2 regions of the Sanguibacter keddieii DSM 10542 genome follow, and region 1 is predicted to be linked to the other one. Evidence: riboswitches for the same ligand, from Rfam matches in the RefSeq annotation. Region 1 holds a riboswitch; the other holds the start of a gene.
What was found. A riboswitch is a leader RNA that binds a small molecule or an ion and turns the genes downstream of it on or off. The one in region 1 is predicted to bind S-adenosylmethionine.
Positions count from the first base shown of each region.

Region 2: another riboswitch for S-adenosylmethionine. It lies ahead of SKED_RS00280 (methylenetetrahydrofolate reductase); the one in region 1 lies ahead of SKED_RS17195 (aminotransferase class V-fold PLP-dependent enzyme).

Region 1 is NC_013521.1:3,912,587-3,919,096, forward strand. It holds gene SKED_RS17185 (FAD-dependent oxidoreductase) at 1-1,019, opposite strand, end outside; gene SKED_RS19245 (pentapeptide repeat-containing protein) at 1,131-1,781, shown strand; gene SKED_RS17195 (aminotransferase class V-fold PLP-dependent enzyme) at 1,914-3,362, opposite strand; SAM riboswitch class IV at 3,410-3,523, opposite strand; SAM riboswitch class I at 3,635-3,737, shown strand; gene SKED_RS17200 (rhodanese-like domain-containing protein) at 3,744-4,175, shown strand; gene SKED_RS17205 (O-succinylhomoserine sulfhydrylase) at 4,182-5,435, shown strand; gene SKED_RS17210 (DUF1345 domain-containing protein) at 5,504-6,169, shown strand; gene purQ (phosphoribosylformylglycinamidine synthase subunit PurQ) at 6,296-6,510, opposite strand, start outside.
Region 2 is NC_013521.1:56,367-62,876, forward strand. It holds gene SKED_RS00265 (hypothetical protein) at 1-348, opposite strand, end outside; gene SKED_RS00270 (sugar phosphate isomerase/epimerase family protein) at 458-1,342, opposite strand; gene metE (5-methyltetrahydropteroyltriglutamate--homocysteine S-methyltransferase) at 1,440-3,797, opposite strand; gene SKED_RS00280 (methylenetetrahydrofolate reductase) at 3,809-4,873, opposite strand; SAM riboswitch class I at 4,880-4,984, opposite strand; gene SKED_RS00285 (glycosyltransferase family 2 protein) at 4,992-5,888, opposite strand; gene SKED_RS00290 (DUF2238 domain-containing protein) at 5,885-6,472, opposite strand.

The DNA of each region.
Region 1 (6,510 bases):
GACGCACCTGAGCCGTAGCCGGCGAGGAGCACGCGGGGGTCGCGGTCGACGTGGACGCCGTCCGTCGCGATGCCACCGCCGGGCTCGCGCAGGCGCAACTGCGCGAGGTGGTCGACGGCGGGCCGGAAGCCGGTGGCCCAGAGGATGACGTCGGCGCGGACCTCTCCGTCGGGGAACACGACCCCGGTGGGCGTGATCTCGGTGAACATCCCGCGGGAGACGAGCACGCCGTCGTCGATGCCCTGCTGGTAGACGGGCGTGAGCGGAAGGCCGGTGGCACCGACGACGCTCAGGGTGGTCAGGCCGGCGGAGGTCCGCTCGACCACGCGGCGCTCGACGTCGCGCCCCCACTCCTGGTCGAAGGCTCGGTCGTCGAAGACGGGCGGCCGCCGGGTGGCCCAGGTGGTCGTGGTGACCTTGGCGAGCTGCAGCAGGAACTGGACGGCCGAGGCCCCACCGCCGACGACGACCACGTGCTGGCCGCGGAGCTCCTCGGCGGAGACGAAGTCGTGGGTGTGGAGCTGCCGCCCGAGGAAGGTCTCGCGCCCGGGGTACGCGGGCCAGTAGGGCCGCGTCCAGGTGCCGGTGGCGCTGACGACCGTGCGGGTGGTCCACGAGCCTGCGTCGGAGCTGACGACGAGCGGTGAGCCTCGGTCGACACCGCGGTCGTCGACGTCCACGGGCCCGTCGGGCCCCTCGAGCGGGCGGACGTCGCGCACGCGGACCGGTCGGACGACGTCGAGCCCGAAGGTCTCCTCGTAGGTGCCGTAGTAGCGGCTGACCGCGACCGACGCGGGCTCGGTCGGGTCGGGGGCACCGATCGGCAGGCCGGGCAGGTCGTGGATGCCGTGGGCGGCGCCGAGGGTGAGGGAGTCCCAGCGTTCGCGCCAGGCGCCGCCGGGCCCGTCGCTCGAGTCCAGCACGACCATGTGCTCGCCAGGCTCGAGCCCGCTCCGGCGCAGGTGGTAGGCGGCCGACAGCCCGGCCTGCCCTGCCCCGATGACCACGACGTCGTACACCTGCACTCCTTGCTTGAACGTTCAACTGCTAGCGTAACCGCCTCCACCACCCGGATGTTCCCGTCCGCCTCTGGACGACGTGCTGTCAGCCCTCCGTGAGAACCTGGACGCATGCCCACCTCGGAGACCACCGGACACGACAGCGCCCCGAGCAGCACCTCGACAGGATCCGCATCAGCCTTCGCCCCCGAGGCCTACGTCGAGGTCCTCACCTTCGACGGGACGGACCTCAGCGGGATCGACGCGGTCGACTCCCGGATCATCGAGTGCTCCTTCACCGGCACAGACCTCTCCGGCGCCGAGCTCGCCTCGTCCCGTGTGAGCGACTGCACCTTCGACGCGGTCAACGCCTCGACGCTCGACGTCTCCTCAGGCGACTGGCAGGACGTGACGGTCCGCGCGAGCCGGCTCGGCGGGGTCCAGGCCTACGGCTCGCAGTGGTCCCGGGTGACCTTCGAGGGCACCAAGATCGACTACCTCAACCTGCGCGAGGCCCGGCTGACGGACGTGACCTTCACCGACTGCGTCATCGGCGAGCTCGACCTGGCGTCCGTCCGCGGCACCCGGATGAGCTTTGTCGGGACGCGCATCGCCCAGCTCACGCTGTCCCGGGCCACCTTGACCCGCGCGGACCTGCGCGGCGCCGACCTCGGCCAGATCACCGGGATCACCGGCCTCAAGGGCACCACGGTGAGCACCGACCAGTTCCTCGACCTCGCGCCGCTGCTCGCCGCCCACCTGGGCATCTCGATCCAGCCCTGAGGAGGGTCGCCGACACCCCCGGAACGGCTCCGCCCCGGCCGGGTGGACCAGCCGGGGCGGAGTGCCGGGCGGGCTCCAGGAGCGCCCGCGGGGCGAGCACGGCTCGCGAGCCGTGAGACGAGAGGCCGGACGTCAGGCGTCGACCAGCGCACCCACCGGGCGGGCGACACCCTGGGCACCGGACCGTGCACCGGCCTCGGGCGCGGGGCCACAGCCCTCGGCGGCGGCGATGAAGCCGGCCGCAGCGGTCGCGATGAGGCCCGAGAGCCCGCTGCCCTCGGGCAGCGGACGGGGGTCGTCGGCCACGGTCCAGCAGGCGTCGACGATCTCGTAACGGGCCGTCGGGCCGTCGGTGACGTAGCTCTCGAGGGCGGAGACCAGGCGGTCGACCTCTTCCTGCGTGGTCCCGACGCCGACGCTCGCGCGCACCGCCCCCGAGGCGTAGCCGAGGCGGGCAAGGAGCGGGTGGGCGCAGAAGCGACCGTCGCGCACGCCGATGCCGTGCTCGGCCGACAGGTACGCGGCCACGAGGCCCGGGTCGTGCCCGACGACCGAGAAGGTCACCACGCCGACCGGGTCTGCGGCGTCGGCCCAGGCGCGCACCACCTGGACGCCGGGGATCGACTCGAGCCCGGTCACCAGCCGCTCGCGCAGGAACGCCTCGTGCGCCTCGAGCGTGCCGGCGGGCAGCGCCGCGAGGGCGTCGCAGGCAGCGGCCAGTGCGACCGCGCCGACCACGTTGGGCGAGCCGGCCTCGTGGCGGGCCGGGGCGTTCGTCCAGACGACCTCGTCGATGTCGACCTGACGGACGGCGCCGCCTCCGGCGAGGTACGGGGTACCGGCGTCGAGCCAGTCGCGACGGCCCACGAGCGCGCCGGACCCGAAGGGCGCGTAGGTCTTGTGCCCCGAGAACGAGATGTAGTCGACGTCCGTGGCCTCGAGCGAGAACCGGCGGTGCGGGACCAGCTGGGCACCGTCGAGTGCGACCCGCGTCCCGGCGGCGTGGGCGATCGCGACGACCTCGGCGACGGGCAGCAGCTCACCGGTGACGTTCGACGCCCCGGTGAGGGCGAGCAGCGCGTAGGGGGCGCGGGCCAGCTCGTCACGGATCGCCTCGAGCGTCTCGGCGACGGTTGCGGCGCCGTGCAGCACGGTCGCGCCGCCGGCCGACCGCTGCCAGGGCAGCAGGTTGGCGTGGTGCTCGACGTCGAGGACGAGCACCCGGCCCGGGGTGCCGTCGGCGTCGGCCGGGATGCAGCCGGCGAGCAGGTTGAGGGAGTCCGTGGTGTTGCGGGTGACGACGGTGACGTCGTCGCCGCGCGCCCCGACGAAGGCGCCGATCGTCTGGCGCGAGGCCTCGTAGAGGGCCGTCGACACCTGCGAGAGGTACCCGGCGCCGCGGTGCACGGACGCGTAGAGCGGCAGCACCTGGGTCACGCGGTCGGCGACGGCCTGGAGCGCGGGGGCGCTCGCTGCGCAGTCGAGATTGGCGTAGGTGACCGTGCGGCCGTCGACGAGCGGGACGAGGGTGTCCGAGCCGACGACCGGCAGGCAGGACTGGGACTCAGGGGTGGCAGACATGGATCCTCCAGGACGGTGTGGGGATCGACGCACCTGGGTCCGACCGAGTCCCGCGCTTGCCGGAGCCCGTCTGGGTCCGGCCAGGTCGTCACCCGGGGCACCCCACCGCGGAGGAGGGTTGCCGGCCAGCAAACCGGGGTTACGCGCTGGCACTCATGACCTGCGTCAAGGATTGGCGCGCCTCGGCGTCCATGTCAATCAGCGAGCACACTCTGTCTTGCATGCTGGACTGGCTGTCTCATTCTGGCGGTCGGGGGTGATGCTCAGGGGGACAACCATCCAGAGCGGCTGAGTGACCTGGCACGACGACGCCGCAGCAACCCCTCCACGCACCGCGCGTCGGGGCGAGGGTGCTACCGCCAGGACCGATGGAGGATCCTCATGAGCTACGCAGGCGACCTGACCCCCCAGCAGGCGTGGGACCTGCTCGAGTCCACCCCCGACGCCGTCCTCGTGGACGTGCGCACCGTGGGCGAGTGGCAGCAGGTCGGTGTCCCCGACATCGCCGACCTCGACGGCGACCGCGAGGTCGTGTTCGCCGAGTGGGCCACGGCCTTCGGCCCCAACCCGACCTTCGTCGAGCAGCTCACCGAGGCGGGTCTCGCCCCCGGCGACGGCCGCCCGGTGATCTTCCTGTGCCGCTCGGGCAACCGGTCGATCGGCGCAGCCGTCGACGCCACGGCCGCGGGCCTCGGGCCGTCGTACAACGTGCTCGAGGGCTTCGAGGGCGACACCGACCTCTACGGCCAGCGCACCGTGAACGGCTGGCGCCTGCGGGGCCTGCCGAGCACCACCTACACCGCCGGGGAGTGAGCCCCGATGTCGACCGCCCCCGACGCCTCGACCTCCGCCCCTGCCGATGACGGCTCCCCCGCCGTCCGCTCCCTGCGTCCTGCGACGGTCTCCGTCCGCGGCGGCCAGGTGCGCTCGGAGTTCCAGGAGACCTCCGAGCCGATCTACCTCACGCAGGGCTACGTCTACGACCGTGCCGCCGACGCCGAGGCCGCCTTCAAGGGCGAGACCGACCGGTTCATCTACTCCCGGTACGGCAACCCGACGGTCCACATGTTCGAGGAGCGCCTGCGGCTCCTCGACGGTGCCGAGGCCTGCTACGCGACGGCGACCGGCATGTCCGCCGTCTTCACCTCGCTCGCCGCGCTCGTCCGGTCCGGCTCTCGCATCGTCTCGGCCCGCGCACTCTTCGGGTCGACCGTCGTCATCTTCGACGAGATCTTCGCGGACTGGGGTGTGACGGTCGACTACGTGGACGGCCACGAGACCGACCAGTGGGAGGCGGCGCTGGCCACCCAGGCCGACGTCGTGTTCTTCGAGACGCCGTCCAACCCCATGCAGGACATCGTCGACGTCGAGCGGGTCTGCGAGCTCGCGCACGCGGCCGGCGCCGTCGTGGTGCTGGACAACGTGTTCGCGACACCCATCCTCCAGAAGCCCTTCGAGCTCGGCGCGGACGTCGTCGTCTACTCGGCGACCAAGCACATCGACGGGCAGGGCCGGGTGCTCGGCGGCGCGATCCTCGGCTCGACCGAGTACATCGAGGGGCCGGTGCAGAAGTTCATCAGGAACACCGGGCCCTCGCTCAGCGCCTTCAACGCCTGGGTGCTGCTCAAGGGTCTCGAGACCCTGCCGATCCGCGTCGCCGCGCAGACGGCCGCCGCCCTGAAGGTCGCCGAGCACCTCGAGACGCTGCCGGGGATCACCCGGGTGCGCTACCCGTTCCTGCCCTCGCACCCGCAGCACGCGCTCGCCCTCAAGCAGCAGACGGGCGGCGGGACCGTGGTGACCTTCGACCTCGCCGTGCCCGAGGGCACCGACCCGGAGGCCGCCAAGAAGCGCACCTTCGCGTTCCTCGACGCCCTCGAGGTCATCGACATCTCGAACAACCTCGGCGACGCCAAGTCGCTCATCACACACCCGGCGACCACCACCCACCGACGTCTCGGCCCCGAGGGGCGCGCCGCGGTGGGCATCGCGGAGACGACGGTGCGCCTGAGCGTCGGCCTCGAGGACGTGCAGGACCTCATCGACGACGTGGAGATCGCGCTGCAGGCCTGATCCTTCACCCAGAGGCTGGGCCCGTGCGCCAGGGGCCCAGGCGCGGCGGACGATGGTTGACTGGCGTGGTGACCGAGCAGCCCGCACCGCAGTCCGCCGCGCGCCGCGCCGCGTCGAGCACCACCCCGATGACCCGCCTGCTGGTGGGCCTGCTGGTCGGAGCGGCGGGCACCGCGGCCACGGCGGTCCTCGGCGAGCTGCTGGTCGCGCCCCTCGTCGGCTGGGCAGCCGCCGCGCTGGCCTTCACCGCGTGGACCTGGTGGGACGTGTGGACGATGGACCCGTCCGAGACGGCGGCGCACGCCACCCGCGAGGAGCCGACCCGTCGGGTGGCGCACCTCGTCGTGCTCGCGGCGGCGCTCGCGAGCCTCGTCGGGGTCGGCGTCCTGCTGCTCGCCTCTCCGGAGGACCACCGGTCGCAGGTGGTCGCGGCCGTGGTCGCCGTCGTGAGCGTGGTGGTGTCGTGGCTGGCCGTGCACACGCTCTTCGGGCTGCACTACGCGCAGGCGTACTTCTCCGAGCCGGCCGGGGGCATCGACTTCAACCAGGACGACCCGCCCCGCTACTCGGACTTCTTGTACGTGGCCTTCACGATCGGCATGAGCTTCGCGATCTCGGACACGGACGTCAGGACGTCGGAGCTGCGCGCCGCGGTGCTGCGCCACGCGCTGCTGTCGTACCTCTTCGGCTCGGTGATCATCGCGTCGGTGGTCAACCTCGTCGCAGGCCTCTGATGTCACAGGTCTCTGATGTCGCAGCGCTCTGACGCCCCAGGGCTCTGACCCCGGGCGCTGCACCCACCGCGACGCGCACGAGGCCCCGGTCAGGTTCGACCGAGGCCTCGTGCGGGCGGGTGCGCGTCAGGCGGTGACGAGCGTCCCGAGGACCGAGGTGAAGAAGGTCAGACCGTCGGTGCCGGCACGGGGGCCGGCTTCGGCGGCCGTCCCGAAGCCCACCTCGACGGCGTGCTCGGGGTGCGGCATGAGACCGACGACGTTGCCCGCCGCGTTGGTGATGCCGGCGATGCCGCGGCGCGAGCCGTTGGGGTTCTCGCCCGCGTAGCGGAACACGACGC
Region 2 (6,510 bases), 400 kb from region 1:
CGCGGCGCGCTGCTCCTCCGCGACGAGGTCCGCCGTCGAGACCGTGGGGGTCGCGGCCTGCCCCTGGTGAGAGCGCTCCTCGGCAGCCTTCTGCTGCTCCTGGGCGACGGCGGCGGCCGCCATGGCGACCCGGGCCGCCGCGAGGGTGATGGCCTCCTGGTCCGCGGCGATCTGCTCGTCGCTCACCTCGGCGCCGCCAGCCGCGCTGCTCGCGAGCTTGCTCTGCAGGCGGGCCAGCTCCTTCACGGCGTTCGCGTACTCGCGCTCGGCCGGCGAGCTGCCCGCCGAGCCCTTCGTGCCCTGGGACTGCTGGTTCGAGGTGACCCCTCGAAGCTCGATGCCGCTCACGGTCTGCTCCTCGCCTGTGGACGCCCGGTGCTCGAGCGTCTCCTCGGGACCCCATCGGCGCCGGGACGTGAGGTGTGAGGGTGCGGCCGGGAGGGCTGCGTCTCAGCTGCTACCAGGCGTCGCTGGGGCGGTGCTGCGCCGGCGGCCGGTCGACGAGGGTGGTGACGTCGTGGGCGAGGTGCGTGCGGGCGAAGGCCAGCGACGCCGCCACGTCGTCACGACGCTCGGTCGCCGTGCGCGCCTTGCGGGTGCCGATCTCGACGACGACATCACCTTCCCAGCCCGTCCGTGCCAGGTGCGTGAGCAGCTCCTGGCAGGGCTGCGTGCCACGGCCGGGGACCAGGTGCTCGTCCTTGCCAGAGCCGCTGCCGTCGGTGAGGTGCACGTGCTTGAGGCGGTCGCCGAAGGTCTTGGCCATCTCCAGGCTGTCCTGGCGTGCCGTCGCGGCGTGCGACAGGTCGAGGGTCACGGCGTCGTAGGAGTGCTCCGACGGGTCCCAGCCCGGCAGGTACGCACCGTACTCGCGCTTCTTCGACCGCCACGGGTACATGTTCTCGACCGCCACGGTCAGCCCGGACTCCTCGGTCAGCTGACGGACCTGGTCGACGAACTGCCGCGCGTAGCTGCGCTGCCACGCGAACGGCGGGTGCACCACGACGGTGCTCGCACCGAGCGACTGCGCCATGTCGACGGCCTTCGCGAGCTTGGGCGCGGGACGGCCGCCCCACACGTTCTGGCTGACGAGGAGCGTCGGGGCGTGGATGCTGCGGATCTCGACGCCGTGCTGCTGCGCCAGGTGCGCGAGGGCGTTGTCGTCCTGGGTGGCCGAGTCGCCCCACACCATGATCTCGATGCCGTCGTACCCGAGCTCGGCAGCGAGCTCGAAGGCGTACGCCACCTTGCGCGGGTACACAGACGCGCTCGACAGCGTGACCTTGATCGGCTCCGAGCGGGGGGTGGTGGCAGACGCGTCGTCTGCCGCGGGGGAGGACATGCTCCCCACAGTAGTGCGCCATCCTGGACGCGCGACGTGAGCGCGGCCCCACCCTGCCCCCCGAGAGGGCAGAGCGGGGCCGTGGTCACCCGCAGGCTCAACCCAGCTGGCTGCGCACTGCCTTCGCCGCGCCGACCAGGTGCTCGAGGGACGGGGTCGTCTCGGCATAGCCGCGGGTCTTGAGGCCGCAGTCGGGGTTGACCCAGAGCAGCGCCGGGTCGACGGACTTCACGGCGAGCTCGAGGAGCTCGGTGACCTCCTCCTGCGACGGCACGCGCGGGGAGTGGATGTCGTAGACACCCGGACCGACGCCGCGGGAGAACCCGGAGGCGTTGAGGTCGGGGAGGATCTCCATGCGCGAGCGGGCTGCCTCGATGGACGTGACGTCGGCGTCGAGGGCGTCGATCGCGCCGATGACCTCGCCGAACTCCGAGTAGCACAGGTGCGTGTGGATCTGGGTGTCCGGGCGCACCCCGGCGGTCGACAGCGTGAACGACCCGACCGACCAGTCGAGGTACGCCGGCTGGTCCGCGCGGCGCAGCGGCAGCAGCTCGCGCAGCGCCGGCTCGTCGACCTGGATGATCGCGATGCCGGCCGCCTCGAGGTCGGCGATCTCGTCGCGCAGCGCCAGGCCGATCTGGTTGGCCGTCTCGCCCAGGGGGATGTCGTCCCGCACGAAGGACCAGGCCATGATCGTCACCGGGCCCGTGAGCATGCCCTTGACCGGCTTGGTCGTGAGCGACTGCGTGTACTCCGTCCAGCGCACCGTCATCGGCGCCGGGCGCGACACGTCGCCCCAGAGGATCGACGGGCGCGTGCAGCGAGACCCGTAGGACTGCACCCAGCCGTTCTGCGTCACCGCGAAGCCGTCGAGCAGCTCCGCGAAGTACTGCACCATGTCGTTGCGCTCGGCCTCGCCGTGCACCAGCACGTCGATGCCGATCCGCTCCTGCAGCTCCACGACCTGCTGGATCTCGGCACGCATCGCGTCCTCGTACGCCTCGAGGGACAGCTCGCCCTTCGCGTGCGCGGCGCGAGCCTTGCGGATCTCGACGGTCTGCGGGAACGACCCGATGGTCGTCGACGGCAGCAGCGGCAGGTCCAGCCGCTCCTGCTGGGCGTCACGACGCTCCTGCGCCGGGCCGCGGTGGAAGTCGCCGTCGGTCAGGGCCGCGGTGCGCTCGCGGACCGCGGCGACCGACACCCCTGCTGCGGTGGCGCGCGAGGAGACGGCGGCGCTCGCGGCGAGCAGCTGCTCGTGCACGGCCTCGCGGCCCTCGCGCAGCCCCTCTGCGAGCGTCACGACCTCGGCGACCTTCTGGTCGGCGAAGGCGAGCCAGCTCGCGAGCGTCGGGTCGAGCGCGGGCTCGTCGGCCACGTCGTGCGGGACGTGCTGGAGCGACGTCGAGGTGCCGACCGCGACGGCCCCGGCGCCGAGGCCCTCGAGAGCCTCGAGCACCTCGAGCCTGGCGGAGAGGTCGGCGCGCCAGATGTTGTGCCCGTCGACGACGCCGCCGACGAGGGTCTTGGACTCCAGGCCGCGCACCGGCGAGGTGGGCGCAGAACCCTTGACGAGGTCGACCGCGAGGGCCTCGACGTCGGTCCCGGCCACGACCGGGAGGGCCTCCTGGAGGTCGCCGAAGGGTGCGGCGAGCAGGATGGCCGGACGCTCGGGACGGGCCAGCTCGGTCGAGAGCACGCGGTACGCCTCGGTGACGGCCGTCAGGACGTCGCCCAGCGGCACGTCGATCGTGTCGGTCACGAGACCGGGCTCGTCGAGCTGGACCCAGGTAGCCCCGGCGGCGGCCAGCGCCCGGAGCAGCTCGGCGTAGACGGGGAGCAGGTCGGCGAGACGCGACAGCGGCTCGAAGCCGGCGGGGGCGTCGTCCGCAGCCTTGCTGAGGAGCAGGAAGGTCACCGGGCCGACGAGCACGGGACGGGTCGTCACGCCGTCGGCCAGGGCCTCGGCGAACTGGCGCACCACGCGGTCGGAGGCGAGGCGGAACGTGGTGGACGGGCCGATCTCGGGCACGAGGTAGTGGTAGTTGGTGTCGAACCACTTGGTCATCTCGAGCGGGGCGTCGTCGCCCTCGCCGCGGGCGGCACGGAAGTACCCGGCGAGGTCGAGGTCGCCCTCGGTCGCGAAGCGCTCGGGCACGGCGCCGACGGTCACCGCGGCGTCGAGGACCTGGTCGTAGTACGAGAAGGTCTCGGGGACGGAGCCGTCCGTGGCGGACAGGCCGAGCGCGACGAGGCGGTCGCGGGTCGACTTCCGCAGTGCTGCGGCGGTCTCCTCGAGCTGGTCGGCGTCGATGCGGCCGGCCCAGAAGGACTCGACGGCCTTCTTGAGCTCGCGGCGCGGCCCGATGCGGGGGTAGCCGAGGATGGTCGCTGCCGGGAAAGCGGCAAAGGTCGGGTTCTGCTGGTCAGAGCTGAGCTCAGTATGTGTCGTCATGGGTCATCCCTCTAGATCAGAGCTGCGGTTGGTTGGGATGCGCCGACCCACGGCCCGCTGGCCAGGTCGGGACCGGCGTCGGCTGCTGCCGGGTGCGCTGGTCCGCCGCCGAGGTGTACGCCCTCGAGCAGGTCTAGTGCGGCTTCGTGCTTGTTGAAGGTGTAGATGTGCAGGCCCGGGGCTCCGGCTGCGAGGACCGCCTCGGCGAGCTCGACGGACGCACGGATGCCGTGCGCGTGCCGGGCGGCCGGGTCGGTGAGCGACTCGAGGTCGCGGACGAGAGCCTTCGGGGCGGGGACGCCCGTGAGGGTCTCGACCCGGGCGAGGCGCGCCGGGTCGGTCATGGGGAGCAGGCCGGCGAGGATCGGGAGGGTCACTCCCGCGCGCCGGGCCTCGTCCACGAAGCCGACGTAGCTGTCGGCGTCGTAGAACAGCTGGGTGATCGCGAAGTCGGCGCCGGCCTGCTGCTTCTCGAGCAGGCGCTGCACCTCCTGGGACCGTGTGGTGCCCGCTGCCGCGTTGCCGTCGAGGAAGGTCGCGACGGCGATGGTCAGCGGCCGGGCCGCCGAGCGCAGGGCGGACGACGGGTCCTCGGCGCAGCGCTGGGCCTCGACCTCGCGCAGGAGCGCCACGAGCTCGTCGCTCGAGTTCACGCCGTCGGGGTGCGGCTGCCAGTCGGGCTGGTCGCGCGGGGGGTCGCCGCGGAGCGCGAGGAAGCTGCGGACGCCCTCGGCGAGGAACTCGTCGATGACCTCGGCCACGTTGTCGCGGGAGGCGCCCACGCAGGTGAGGTGGGCGATCGGCAGCACGGGGGCGTGCTCGAGGATGCGGCGCACCACGGTCTGGGCGGTGGTGCGGTCTCCGCCCGCGGCACCGTAGGTGACCGAGACGAAGTCGGGGCGCGCGGCCACGAGGTGGTCGACGGTGCTCCAGAACTTCGGTGCCGCCGCGGGGTTGCGGGGCGGCATGAGCTCGAAGGAGAGCGTGGGGCGGCGCAGGCGCGCCGCGTGCCGCCCCGGCGGGGCGGTGGTCGGACCGCCCCCGGCAGGGGTCGGTGGTACGTCGGAAGCCGTCATGAGTTCACTCCATCGGACCTGGCGTTAGCACCCGCACCCTCAGGAGGCTTCCATTGTGGGGGGTTGCTGCGGCGTCGTCGAGCCAGGACTCTCAACCGCTCTGGATGGTGCCACGACCCTACGATCTATCCACGATCCGGTCTACACCGTCCACATCGCGGGATTTCTGTGCTCGAACCTGGCGAGGGGTCGAGCCCGTGGGGAGCTGCAGCGGGACCGGGCCGCCCGCGAGCTGGCGCGGAGCGTCACCCCGTGGAGCGGTCAGGCGGTCAGCCCACCTGTCCCACGGCGGGCGGACGGCCCAGTTGACCTCGAGCGTCCGTCGCGCCCAGCGGAACCGTCGGCCGAGGCTGGCCGGAGAGGCGAAGGTCCGCCCCGAGACCCCGACCGTGAGGAGCGGGTCGTACCGGACCCGGGCCCTGGCGCCGAGCTGGAAGCTGAGGTCGGTGTCGTCGTGGACCGTCGGGTCGTCCCGGTGCACCAGGTGGCGGACCTCGTGCCACGTCGTGACCCGGATCGCCATGTTGGACCCCCACAGCGGCACGTTGCCGAGGGCGGCGCGCATGCCCCAGAAGTACCCGCGCATGTAGAAGACCCGTGCCGCGCGCCCGCGCAGGCGGGGAAGGTCGTAGAAGGTCCCCGCACCGGTGACGGCGGAGAGCTCGCGGTCGGCGACGAAGGACCGGTGCACGCGGTCCAGCCAGTCCGTGGGTGGCAGCGTGTCGGCGTCGCACCGCGCGATGATCCCGCCCTGGACCGCGTCGTACCCGCGCGAGGCCGCCGCGGGGATCCCGACGGTCGGCTCGACGACCACCCGTGCGCCGGCCGCCCGCGCGACCGCGGCGCTGTCGTCGGTCGAGGCGTTGTCGACCACCACGACCTCGAAGGGGCGCCGGGTCTGGAGGGCCAGCGCCTCCAGGCACCGTGCGAGGAGCACGGCGTCGTCCTTGACCGGGATGACCACGGTGATGTCCAGGCGCCCCGGGACCGGGGCGGTGCCCTCGGCGGTGCTCACGAGCGCCTCGCGAGGAGGACGCCGGCGACGAGCGCGCCGACCCCGCCGGCGGCGAGGTCCCCGAGGGTGTCGGTGTACCCGACGTTGATCGACCCGTCGACGAAGGTCGCCCCCGCCCACTCGCCGAGCTCCCACAGGACGGCGAGCATCACGCCGAGCGCCGTCGTGACCACGACGATCCCGAGCGCCGGGCGCGCGGGCGTCGAGGGGTCCGCACCGGAGACCTGAGCGGGTCGCGGGCTCGCGACCGCACCGACGCGCACGAGAGTCCGCCACGCGAGGTCGGCGAGGACCCCCGTCGCGACCAGGTGCACCGCGAGGTCGAGCCACGGGACGGCCGCGTACAGGTCGAGCAGGCCCATCCACGCCGCAGCAGACAGCACCAGCCCGAGCACGGGGTCGTGCACCCCGTGCAGGCCGAGCGCCCGCGGGACCACCGCGCCCAGCAGGACGAGGGAGAGCAGCGCCGCGCCGACGGTGCCGTACAGCGCGGTGCCGACGACGAGGCTCGCGCCTGCGACCCAGCGGACGGCGTCGCCGGCGACCAGGGTGGACGGTCTTCGTGCGGAGGTGCCGACGGTCATCGGGCAACCCTAGGTGCCAGGTGCCACCCGCGCCGGAC